DNA from 3 places in the Leclercia sp. genome. Region 2 is predicted to be linked to each of the others. Evidence: predicted binding sites of a transcription regulator. Region 2 holds the regulator's gene; each other region holds the start of a gene.
What was found. Region 2 encodes sigma-54, which starts transcription at its own class of promoters, with help from an activator protein. Its sites were predicted from a motif close to GTTGGCACANNTTTCGCTNT; they were not measured.
Positions count from the first base shown of each region.

Region 1 (4,237 bases), on a different contig from region 2:
CAACTTCGCCCGGACGAACGTCGTCGTAGTGGCTGAAGGTGGAGTACAGCAGACCGGTACCAGAAGTCATGGTCATGAACTCTGAACGGAAGCCGATCAGGCCACGGCTTGGGATCACGTAGTCGAGACGTACGCGGCCTTTGCCATCTGGATTCATGTTTTTCAGGTCGCCTTTACGCTCACCCAGTGCCTGCATGACAGAACCCTGGTGTTGCTCTTCGACGTCCAGCGTTACGTTTTCGAACGGCTCTTGTTTACGGCCGTCGATTTCGCGGAAGATTACTTTCGGACGGGAAACCGCCATCTCGAAACCTTCACGACGCATGTTCTCGATCAGAACAGACAGGTGCAGCTCACCACGACCCGATACACGGAACGCATCCGCATCCGGGGTTTCTTCAACGCGCAGCGCAACGTTGTGCACCAGCTCTTTGTTCAGGCGGTCAAGGATCTGACGAGAGGTAACGAACTTACCTTCTTTACCACAGAACGGAGAGGTGTTGACGTTGAAGAACATGGTTACGGTCGGTTCATCAACAGACAGGGCTGGCAGCGCTTCAACCGCTTGCGTATCGCAAATGGTGTCGGAGATGTTCAGCTCGCCCAGACCGGTGATCGCGATGATGTCGCCAGCTTCAGCAATGTCGCTCTCGATACGCTCAAGGCCCAGGTGAGTCAGTACTTTACCGACTTTACCGTTACGGGTTTTGCCTTCGCTATCGATGATAGTGACCTGCTGGTTAGGCTTCACTTTACCGCGCTTGATACGACCAATGCCGATAACGCCAACATAGTTGTTGTAGTCGAGCTGAGAGATCTGCATCTGCAGAGTGCCTTCAACGTCAACGTTCGGCGCAGGAACACGGTCAACAATCGCCTGGTACAGCGGGGTCATGTCTTCAGCCATGTCTTCGTGGTCCAGACCCGCGATACCGTTCAGCGCAGAAGCGTAAACGATAGGGAAGTCCAGCTGCTCGTCGGTTGCGTCGAGGTTAACGAACAGGTCGAAGACCTGATCAACAACCCAGTCAGGACGCGCGCCAGGGCGGTCAACTTTGTTGATAACCACGATTGGCTTCAGACCATGGGCAAATGCCTTCTTGGTTACGAAGCGCGTCTGCGGCATTGGGCCATCCATTGCGTCAACGACCAGCAGCACGGAATCGACCATGGACATTACACGTTCAACTTCACCACCGAAGTCGGCGTGCCCCGGGGTATCAACGATGTTGATACGGTAGTCATTCCATTTGATAGCGGTGTTTTTAGCGAGGATGGTAATCCCACGCTCTTTCTCCAAATCGTTGGAGTCCATCACGCGTTCTTGAGTTTCGGCACGTGCATCGAACGTACCGGATTGCTGCAGCAGCTTATCAACCAGGGTAGTTTTACCATGGTCAACGTGCGCGATGATGGCGATATTACGCAGATTTTCGATCACAACTTTGCCTCAGGCATTTAGAAATAGCGCGTTATTGTACACGGATTAAGCGCACTACAAAACAGGATCACAAACATCCCCCGCAAACAAGTATCGCAGAGATGCTTTGTGATCGCTTTCACGGAGCGGTAAAAGGGCACTTTAACGTAAATTGCACCAATATGGTGCTCAATGTTCACATTGAAGCACTATACTGGTGCAACAAAACCATCGTGGTGCAGCCCTTTTGCACTATGGTGCGCATGATAGCGCCTTTTTGGGGTGTTTTAAAAGTTGGCACAGATTTCGCTTTATAAAAAATACGGCAACCAAAGGCAACATCGCCTGCCTTACACAGAATTTGAAGACCTCGTTACCACGACGACAATGACCAATCTGGAGAGTTAAGTATGTCCGCTGAACACGTTTTGACGATGCTGAACGAACATGAAGTGAAGTTTGTTGATCTGCGCTTCACCGATACCAAAGGCAAAGAACAGCACGTCACTATTCCTGCTCATCAGGTGAATGCCGAATTCTTTGAAGAAGGCAAAATGTTTGACGGCTCCTCGATTGGTGGCTGGAAAGGTATCAACGAATCCGACATGGTGCTGATGCCAGACGCATCCACTGCGCTCATTGACCCGTTCTTCGAAGAGTCTACCCTGATCATCCGTTGCGATATCCTCGAGCCAGGCACCCTGCAGGGCTACGACCGCGACCCGCGCTCTATCGCTAAACGCGCTGAAGAGTACCTGCGCTCCACCGGCATCGCAGACACCGTTCTGTTCGGGCCAGAGCCAGAGTTCTTCCTGTTCGACGACATCCGTTTTGGTGCGACCACTTCCGGTTCCCACGTTGCTATCGATGATATCGAAGGCGCATGGAACTCCTCCACCAAATACGAAGGCGGTAACAAAGGTCACCGTCCTGCTGTTAAAGGCGGTTACTTCCCGGTTCCACCGGTCGACTCTTCACAGGACATCCGTTCTACCATGTGTCTGATCATGGAAGAGATGGGCCTGGTTGTTGAAGCACACCACCATGAAGTTGCGACTGCTGGCCAGAACGAAATCGCCACCCGTTTCAACACCATGACCAAGAAAGCGGACGAAATTCAGATCTACAAATACGTTGTTCACAACGTTGCGCACCGTTTCGGTAAAACCGCGACCTTTATGCCAAAACCAATGTTTGGTGACAACGGTTCCGGTATGCACTGCCACATGTCTCTGTCCAAAAACGGGACTAACCTGTTCTCTGGCGACAAATATGCCGGTCTGTCCGAGCAGGCGCTGCACTACATCGGTGGTGTTATCAAACACGCTAAAGCGATCAACGCCCTGGCGAACCCAACCACCAACTCCTACAAGCGTCTGGTCCCAGGCTACGAAGCACCAGTAATGCTGGCGTACTCTGCCCGTAACCGTTCTGCTTCTATCCGTATCCCGGTGGTTGCGTCTCCGAAAGCACGTCGTATCGAAGTGCGCTTCCCGGATCCAGCGGCTAACCCATACCTGTGCTTCGCAGCGCTGCTGATGGCGGGTCTTGACGGTATCAAGAACAAGATCCACCCGGGCGAAGCCATGGACAAAAACCTGTATGACCTGCCGCCAGAAGAAGCGAAAGAGATCCCACAGGTTGCAGGTTCTCTGGAAGAAGCACTGAACGCGCTGGATGCAGACCGTGAGTTCCTGACTGCTGGCGGCGTGTTCACTGATGAAGCGATCGACGCTTACATCGCGCTGCGTATCGAAGAGAACGACCGTGTTCGCATGACGCCACACCCGGTTGAGTTCGAACTGTACTACAGCGTTTAATCTTCAATCCCTGTCGCGCGGCTTTTTCCGCGCGAGATTGATAGCCGTTTTTTTTGTTGCCGTGGAAACTTTTCAGCCCATCTTCGGATGGGCTTTTTTCTCCGCCAACACGCTGATCTCACGCGCTTTTAAAACCAGAAACGCTATACTGCACTAAAATAGTGCAAACAACTCCAGGAGACTGCTGAATGGCAACTGGCACGCTGCCCGATGCTGGGCAGATCCTCAATTCTCTTATCAACAGCATTTTACTGGTCGACGACGATCTGGCGGTGCATTACGCCAATCCTGCGGCCCAGCAGCTGCTTGCCCAGAGTTCGCGCAAACTGTTTGGCGCGCCGCTACCCGAGCTGTTGAGTTATTTTTCTCTGAATATCGGCCTGATGCAGGAGAGCCTGCAGGCAGGACAAGGCTTTACCGATAATGAAGTCACGCTGGTGATCGACGGACGCTCGCATATTCTCTCCCTGACCGCGCAGCGGCTGCCGGAAGGCCTGATCCTGCTGGAGATGGCACCGATGGATAATCAGCGTCGCCTGAGCCAGGAGCAGCTCCAGCATGCCCAGCAGATTGCAGCCCGCGACCTGGTGCGCGGTCTCGCCCATGAGATTAAAAACCCGCTCGGCGGCCTGCGCGGCGCGGCGCAACTGTTAACCAAAGCTCTGCCCGATCCGGCGCTGGCGGAATATACCAACGTCATCATTGAACAGGCCGATCGCCTGCGCAATCTGGTGGATCGCCTGCTAGGCCCACAGCAGCCCGGGATGCACGTCACCGAAAGCATCCACAAGGTGGCTGAGCGCGTCGTCAAACTGGTGTCGATGGAGTTGCCGGACAACGTCAGGCTGATTCGGGATTACGATCCGAGTCTGCCGGAACTGCCGCACGATCCCGACCAGATTGAACAGGTGCTGCTGAACATCGTGCGCAATGCCCTGCAGGCATTAGGGGCGGATGGCGGAGAAATTATTCTGCGTACCCGCACCGCGTTTCAGCT
Region 1 is NZ_DAIQCE010000012.1:12,976-17,212, reverse strand. It holds gene typA (ribosome-dependent GTPase TypA) at 1-1,441, opposite strand, end outside; gene glnA (glutamate--ammonia ligase) at 1,831-3,240, shown strand; gene glnL (nitrogen regulation protein NR(II)) at 3,429-4,237, shown strand, end outside.
Region 1: a site for sigma-54 is predicted at 1,714-1,733, ahead of glnA (glutamate--ammonia ligase). Genes of this name have one in related genera too.

Region 2 (4,237 bases):
CTCATCGCCTGCTCAAAGATCTCCGGCGATTCAGGCATGTTACGCACGTCGATGCTGACCGCGGCGGAAATCTGCCGATCGGCCAGCGATTTAGCCAGCTCGGGCAGCAGTACCACCGGCAGGTTATCGACGCAGTAAAAGCCCATATCTTCCAGCGCTCGCAGGGCGACCGATTTCCCGGATCCCGAACGACCGCTGACGATCATCAGCACCATGTACCGTTTCTCCTCAGGACTACAGATGTCAAAGCCATCACCCGATTACGCATCATCCTGATTGCCTTCCGTTTCCGTAATGATTTGATAAAGCTCCTCATCGCTTTGTGCCGCGCGTAAACGGCGACAGATGGTTTTATCCGCCAGACGTTTAGCCACCAGCGAGAGGGTGTGCAAATGCGTTTTGGTCTGATCGGCTGGCACCAGCAGGGCAAACAGCAAATCGACAGGCTGGTTATCAATGGCATCAAAGGCGATAGGTGTTTCCAGCTGAACAAACACGCCTACAGCGCGCAGAGTATCCTCTTCAAGTTTGCCATGGGGAATGGCGATGCCGTTGCCGATGCCGGTACTGCCCATTTTTTCGCGGGTCAGGATCGCTTCAAATACCACTTGCGGTGGCAGGCTCAGCTGTTTTGCGGCCAGTTCACTGATGATCTCCAGCGCACGTTTTTTGCTCTGGCAGTGAACGGCACTGCGGGTACATTCCTGATTAAGGACACTGCTCAGTTGTAGAGTTGAATCGTTATTCATCATAATTTCACCTAAGCGCTAACTGTACAAAGGGCCCGTTGTGTTTCACAACAGGCCATCCTGCACCCGTTAACTGCCCGGACAATTAGTGTTGTTTCAGTTTATCTTTATGTTTGTTTAGCTGTCGTGCCAGCTTGTCAATCAAGCCGTCGATAGCCGCATACATGTCTTGTCCTTCCGCACTGGCATGGATCTCGCCTCCGTTAACATGCAGGGTCGCATCCGAGATATGAGTCACTTTTTCCACTTTTAACACAATGTAGACCTGATTGATCCTCTCGAAATACTGCTCAAGCTTGGCGAATTTTGCGTTCACAAATTCGCGCAGGGCCTCAGTGATTTCGACGTTGTGTCCAGTGATGTTGAGCTGCATAGTGTCTTCCTTATCGGTTGTGTCAGACCAGTTGTTTACGCTGGTTTGACGGCGGAATGGATAAAGACTCTCGATACTTCGCAACAGTGCGGCGTGCCACCATGATACCTTGATCGGACAGCATGGTGGTTAACTTACTGTCGCTCAGTGGTTTCGCGGGGTTCTCCGCGGCGATCAATTTTTTCACCAGCGCCCGGATGGCCGTCGACGAGGCTTCGCCGCCGCCTTCGGTACTGACATGGCTGGAGAAAAAATACTTAAGCTCAAAAATACCGCGCGGACTGTGCAGATACTTCTGCGTCGTCACGCGGGAAATCGTCGATTCATGCATCTCGACGGCCTGGGCGATATCGGCCAGCACCATCGGCTTCATAAACTCTTCACCCTGCTCAAAAAACGCCTGCTGCTGCTCTACGATGCAGCGGCTGACGCGCAGCAGGGTATCATTGCGGCTCTCGAGGCTTTTGATTAGCCAGCGCGCCTCCTGCAGATTACTGCGGATAAACTGGTTATCCGAGTCGTTACGCGAGCTGGTGCACATCGAGGCGTACTGCTGATTTATTTGCAGGCGCGGGATGCTGTCGGAATTGAGTTCCACGGTCCACAGGCCGTTATGCTTGCGCACCAGCACGTCGGGGATGACGTACTCGGGCTCGCTGGTCTGGATGGACTGCCCCGGACGCGGGTCCAGCGACTGAATCAGATTAACCGCTTCTTTCAGGATCTCTTCTTTCAGCCGCGTGACGCGCATCAACGAGCGGAAGTCGTGATTGGCCAGCAGATCCAGATGTTCGCTGACGATCAGGCGAGCCTCTTCCAGCCACGGCGTCTCTTTGACGAACTGAGAAAGTTGAATCAGCAGGCAGTCACGTAAATCCCGTGCCGCGACGCCGATCGGATCAAAACGCTGAACGCGCTTGAGAACCGCTTCGACCTCTTCAGGGTCGATCTCATCATCACCGATACTTTCCAGAATGTCGTCCAGCGACACGGTCAAATAGCCGGTTTCATCGACGGCATCGACAATGGAGGTGGCGATGGCGCGATCGGTATCGGAAAACGGCGTCAGCTCCACCTGCCACATCAGGTAATCCTGTAGTGACTGGGTGGTTTCGCCCTGATACACCGGCAATTCGTCATCCTGATAGTCTGCGCGCGTGCCTGACGGCGTGCCGGCGGTGTAGATCTCATCCCAGCTGGCATCGAGAGGCAGCTCGTCAGGCATCTCTTTTTGCTCCAGCGCGTCAACGCTGTCGAGCGTTTCGTTGTCCTGGGTTTGCTGCGTTTCTACCTCGTCGTGAAGATCGGTTTGCTCAAGCAGGGGATTGCTGTCCAGCGCTTGCTGCAGCTCCTGCTGAAGTTCTAGCGTCGACAGCTGCAACAGACGAATGGCCTGTTGTAACTGCGGCGTCATTGCCAGCTGTTGGCTGAGCCTTAATTGCAAACCTTGCTTCATGTTCAGAGCATTTTTCTCCGTTTAGGCGAGACTGTACTTCTACCCTATCAGAGTCTGAAGTCTTCCCCAAGATACACGCGCTTAACATGATCGTCTTCGAGGATCTGCTGCGGGGTACCGTGGGCAATAAGATGGCCCTGGCTGACGATGTAAGCTCGTTCACAGACCGCCAGCGTCTCGCGCACGTTGTGGTCGGTGATCAGAACCCCCAGGCCGCTGTCGCGCAGATGCTCAATAATCCTTTTGATGTCGATAACCGAAATCGGGTCAACGCCCGCAAACGGTTCATCAAGCAGGATGAATTTCGGGTTGGCCGCCAGCGCACGGGCAATTTCCACACGGCGGCGTTCACCACCGGAGAGCGCCTGGCCAAGGCTGTCGCGCAGATGTTCGATATGGAACTCTTCCATTAGCTCGTTGGCGCGATCCTGACGCTGCTCGGAGGTCAAATCGTCACGGATCTGCAGCACCGCCATCAGGTTGTCGAAGACGCTCAGACGGCGAAAAATGGAGGCTTCCTGCGGCAGATAACCGATGCCGCGACGGGCACGCGCGTGAAGGGGCAGCAGGCTGATGTCTTCGTCATCAATGATGATGTTACCCGCATCGCGCGGCACAATGCCGACCACCATATAAAAGGTAGTGGTTTTACCCGCACCGTTAGGACCCAACAGGCCGACAATTTCGCCGGAGTTGACGGTCAAACTGACATCTTCCACTACGCGACGGCCCTTGTAGGCTTTGGCGAGATTCTTTGCAGTTAATGTTGCCATAACGAATTAGTTACTCTTTTTCTGTGCCGGGGCCTGATTGTTATTTTTGTCCTGCAGCTGTGATGGAACCAGGACGGTCGTCACGCGTTTGCCTTTTTCACTGAAGGCCTGCATTTTTTGCTCTTTCACCAGATAGGTGATCTTATCGCCCGTGATGTTGCTGTCGAGCTGCTCCAGGTACGCCTTGCCGGTCAGTATCACGAAGTCTTTCGCCAGCTCGTAATGCATCTGGGAGGCGTGGCCCTTCACCGGTTTGCCGTTGTCCTGCATCTGGTAGAAGGTGGCCGGGTTACCGTAGCCATCGATAATTTCTTTACCGTCTTCCCCGCCTGGACGCGTCACCACTACCTTATCGGCGTTGATTTTGATGGTGCCCTGGGTCACGACAACATTGCCGGTAAAGGTCACTACGTTGCCCTGCATATCGAGCGACTGCGTATCGGATTCGATATGAATCGGCTGCTCGGTATCACCCGTCACAGCAAGCGCAGGCAGGCTGACGGCCAGCATCGCGCTGGCAATAATAAATTTAAGGCTGAGTTTGTTTGCTTGGAATTTCATAGGAGGTTCTAACCTTTTCAATCAGCTCTGCGTTCTTGCTGCGTAAGTTCCCGCGCATTCTCAGACCGCTGGAATTAAATGTTGTGCCGTATAGCGTGACCAGATCCTGCGACGTGACATCCTGAGTCACAAGGTTAATCTGTGCGTTATCGGTTGTGATTTTGCGCAGCTGTGAGTCTGCGGTCAGCGCATTCACCTCAACATGACCATACAGATAAAGCATACGGTCATTCGTCAGTTTTGCCCGGTCTGATTTAATCGACCATGTCGGAATTTTATTGACATCAAACGTGGTCATCACCGGTTGGGTAAACCAGGAGACACC
Region 2 is NZ_DAIQCE010000006.1:114,012-118,248, reverse strand. It holds gene rapZ (RNase adapter RapZ) at 1-215, opposite strand, end outside; gene ptsN (PTS IIA-like nitrogen regulatory protein PtsN) at 261-752, opposite strand; gene hpf (ribosome hibernation promoting factor) at 835-1,122, opposite strand; gene rpoN (RNA polymerase factor sigma-54) at 1,145-2,578, opposite strand; gene lptB (LPS export ABC transporter ATP-binding protein) at 2,626-3,351, opposite strand; gene lptA (lipopolysaccharide ABC transporter substrate-binding protein LptA) at 3,358-3,912, opposite strand; gene lptC (LPS export ABC transporter periplasmic protein LptC) at 3,881-4,237, opposite strand, start outside.

Region 3 (4,237 bases), on a different contig from region 2:
CACAATACCCTGGGTCAGCAGTAGCGGAACCATGGCGCGGAACGCCTGCGGCAGAATGATGAGCTTCATCGACTGCCAGTGGGTCATGCCTAGCGCCAGTGCGGCGCTGGACTGTCCGCGGGAGATACTCTGGATCCCGGCGCGGATTATTTCTGAGTAGTAGGCCGCCTCAAACATCGAGAAGGCCACCATCGCTGAGATCAGGCGGATATCGGATTTCGGCGACAGGCCAAGCACATCCTGCAGCAGCCCAGGTACGATCAGGTAGAACCACAGCAACACCATCACCAGCGGGATAGAACGAAACACGTTGACGTAAGCGGTGGCAAACCAGGCGACAGGTTTGAAACTCGACAGGCGCATTACCGCCAGCAGGGTGCCCCAGACAATCCCGATAATTATCGCCGTCAGGGTGATCTTCAGGGTGACGATCAGGCCATCAATCAGGTAGGGCATGGAAGGAACAATGGAACTCCAGTCAAACTCGTACATTATTTGCCCCCCAGATTGCCCGGCAGGCGAATTTTACGTTCGACCAGGTTCATCACCAGCATAATCACGGCATTAATCAGCACATACGCCAGGGTAATGGCGGTGAAGGATTCCCACGCGTGCGCGGAGTAATCGAGCAGCTTGCCCGCCTGCGCGGCCATATCGACCAGACCAATGGTGGAGGCGATGGCCGAGTTCTTCACCAGGTTCATCATCTCCGAGGTCATCGGCGGCACAATCACGCGATAGGCATTCGGCAGCAGCACATAGCGGTAGGCCTGCGGTAACGTCAGGCCCATCGCCAGGGCTGCGTTTTTCTGGCCGCGAGGAAGGGACTGGATCGCCGCGCGCACCTGCTCGCACACGCGGGCGGCGGTGAACAGACCCAGGCAGAGCATGGAGGAGATAAAGAACTGAACGTTAGGATCCAGCTCAGACTTGAACCACATGCCGATATCTTCCGGCAGCAGTTCCGGGATAACCAGGTACCAGGTAAAGAACTGCACGATTAACGGAACGTTACGGAACAATTCGACGTAGCAGGTTCCCAGCGAAGAGAGAAAACGGTTAGGCACGGTACGTAAAATACCGAACAGCGAGCCGACGAGAAAGGCGATGATCCATGCCGTGATCGACAGTGCGACCGTGACCTGAAAACCGCTCCACAGCCAGCCAAGATAGGTGGTGTTGCCGAACGGGGCTTGCTGCAGAAAAATGCCCCAGTTCCAGTCGATTGACATAATAAACTCCAGAAAAAAAAGGGTAGCAGCGCTACCCTCGAAGATTGGTGAGAAGCTTTAATGTTCGCGCTGAGTGGGGAACGACCACTCAACGTTTAGTCTGTCCGCGCTTCCCGACAATCGAGAGGGCAGGAGATCCCGCCCCTTAATGGTTCTAATTAGTTAAGTGCCTTGTCATTCGGTTCTTTAAACAGTGCCTTCATGTCGTCAGACAGCTCAAAGTTCATGTTCAGATTTTTTGGTGGGATTGGGTTCTTGAACCACTTATCGAACCATTTTTCCGCGTCGCCGGAGGTCTGAACCTGAGCGATGGTGTCATCGACCAGTTTCTTAAATTCCGCGTCGTCTTTACGCATCATGCAGCCATAGGCCTCTTTAGATTGCGCGGTGCCGACGATTTCCCAGTTGTCCGGTTTCTTCGCTTTTGCACGCTCACCGGCCAGCAGGGCATCATCCATCATAAACGCCACCGCGCGACCGCTCTCCAGGGTACGGAAAGAGTCACCGTGGTCTTTGGCGCTGATGATGCGCATGTCCATTTTCTTCTCTTCGTTCAGCTTGTGCAGCAGCACTTCAGAGGTGGTACCAGAGGTCACGACTACCGCTTTGCCTTTCAGGTCGTCGAAGTCTTTAATCTCGCCGCCTTTTTTGGTCAGCAGACGGGTGCCCACCACGAAGATGGTATCGGAGAAGGCAGCCTGTTTCTGACGCTCAAGGTTGTTGGTGGTGGAACCACACTCAAAATCGAAAGTGCCGTTTTGCAGCAGCGGGATACGGTTTTGTGAAGTGATTGGGATCAGCTTCACTTCCAGATCCGGTTTATTGAGCTTCTTCTTCACCGCGTCAACGATGGCGTTGGAGTAATCCTGAGAGTAACCCACGACTTTTTGCGTGTTGTCGTAGTATGAGAACGGAACAGAAGATTCACGGTGGCCGACCACAATCACGCCGTTTTTAGCGATCTTTTCCAGGGTACCGCCCGCTGCCGGGGCAGCATCTTCAGCGTGCACGACGCCTGCGGACAATCCCATTACCAGCATTGCTGTGGCCAGTTTACGTAATTGCATATCCAACTCCTTTTTTATCAGCGTCAGGTGCGCATTGATATTCGGTGTGATGTTGTTATAGCTCGCGCGATACGAGTGCAGTGTTATACGTGTTTGTTAACATTTAGTCTGGCTTAATGTAAAGATTTTGCTGCGTTATTGTTTATTTTTGCGAAGCGCGCCGCACCATTCAGAGGCATAAATCTTCCGTTGCACCGTTTCGGTGCTACCGGCGAACTATGCTGGTGCGACCAGGTTGCACGTTAAGCCAAATCGCGTTTACGAGAATAAACAAAGCAATAGGCGTGCCAGAAATGAAAGTCTGAGGAAGTTGCCGGGTGGCGGCTGCGCCTTACCCGGCCTACAAAACCGTAGGCCCGGCAAGCGTAGCGCCGCCGGGCAAAGAGGTGAGGGGGCGAATTACTTACTACGCTGACGAAGGCTCATCAGCACGGCACCAAAGCCGAACAGCGCGGTCAGGATCCACAGCGGCCAGTTGCCGGTACGGGCGTAAGGCGTCAGCCCGGTCGTCGGGGTGACCTTCGCCGTCAGCACGTCGCGGGTAAACTGCGGGAGCATAGCCTGAATTTCGCCCTGCGGACCGATCACGGCGGTAATGCCGTTGTTGGTGCTGCGCAGCAGCGGGCGTGCCAGCTCCAGAGAGCGCATGCGCGCCATCTGGAAGTGCTGCCACGGACCGATGGACTTACCAAACCAGGCATCGTTAGAGATGGTCAGCAGATAGTCGGTGTTCGGCCGGAAATTATCCCGAACCTGCTCGCCGAGGATGATCTCGTAGCAAATGGCGGCGGTCAGCAGGAAGCCGTGAGCGCTGAGCTGAGGCTGAACGTAGGGGCCCCGGCTAAACGAGGACATCGGCAGATCGAAGAACGGCGCCAGCGGACGCAGAATCGACTCCAGCGGGACAAACTCACCAAAAGGCACCAGGTGATTTTTGTTGTAGCGGTTGGTCGACTCATAGCTGTAAGGGTTATCTTTCCCCAGCGTGATGATGGTGTTGTAAGTGTCGTAACGGTTCTGCTTGTTCAGACGCGCATCCACGATCCCGGTGATCAGGGTGGTGTCACGGGCGCGCAGCAGATCGTCCATCATGCCGAGAAAACGCTGCTGGTTAATCTCCAGATCCGGGATCGCCGACTCCGGCCAGATAATCAGCTGGGATTTGCCCATCTCTTTCTGGGTGGCATCCAGATAAATTTTCAGGGTGTTGATCAGCTGACCTTCATCCCATTTCAGCGACTGGGGAATATTACCCTGCACCATCGACACCTGGGTGGCGCGTTCTGGCTCAAGGGTAAACCACTGGATATAACGCAGCGGGAAAGGCAGGGCAAAGAGGATCAGCGCCGCCGCCAGCGGACGCCAGTTGCGCTGCACCAGCGCCAGCACCAGCAGGCCGCTCACCACCATCAGCAGGAAGTTGATTGCCTCGACGCCCATCACCGGCGCCAGCCCTTTCAGCGGGCCGTCGATCTGGCTGTAGCCAAACTGCAGCCAGGGGAAGCCGGTCAACACCCAGCCGCGCAAAAACTCGGTGAGCTGCCAGACCACCGGCGCAGCAATCGCCACCCGCAGCCAGCTGGTTTTCGGCCACAGGCGCGACAAAATACCGGCAAACAGACCGGTATAGAGCGAGAGGTAGGCCGCCAGCAGCACCACGAGGAAGACATTTACCGGACCTGGCATACCGCCAAATTGCGCGATACTGACGTAAACCCAGTTAATACCGGAGCCAAACAGGCCCAGGCCCCAGACATAGCCAATCGCCGCCGCCTGTACAGGGCGTCGGTTAAGCGTCAGCCCCTGAAGCCCCATCAGAGAGAGGAGGGCGGCAGGCCAGAAGTCATAAGGGGAAAAAGCCAGCGTACCGCTGGCTCCGAGGATCAGCGCCAGCAGCAGACGTATGCGCTGGCGTTCAAGCAGTGGGGCAAATGCCAT
Region 3 is NZ_DAIQCE010000002.1:66,710-70,946, reverse strand. It holds gene gltK (glutamate/aspartate ABC transporter permease GltK) at 1-492, opposite strand, end outside; gene gltJ (glutamate/aspartate ABC transporter permease GltJ) at 492-1,232, opposite strand; gene V7Q49_RS09640 (amino acid ABC transporter substrate-binding protein) at 1,391-2,299, opposite strand; gene lnt (apolipoprotein N-acyltransferase) at 2,699-4,237, opposite strand.
Region 3: a site for sigma-54 is predicted at 2,572-2,591, ahead of V7Q49_RS09640 (amino acid ABC transporter substrate-binding protein). Genes of this name have one in related genera too.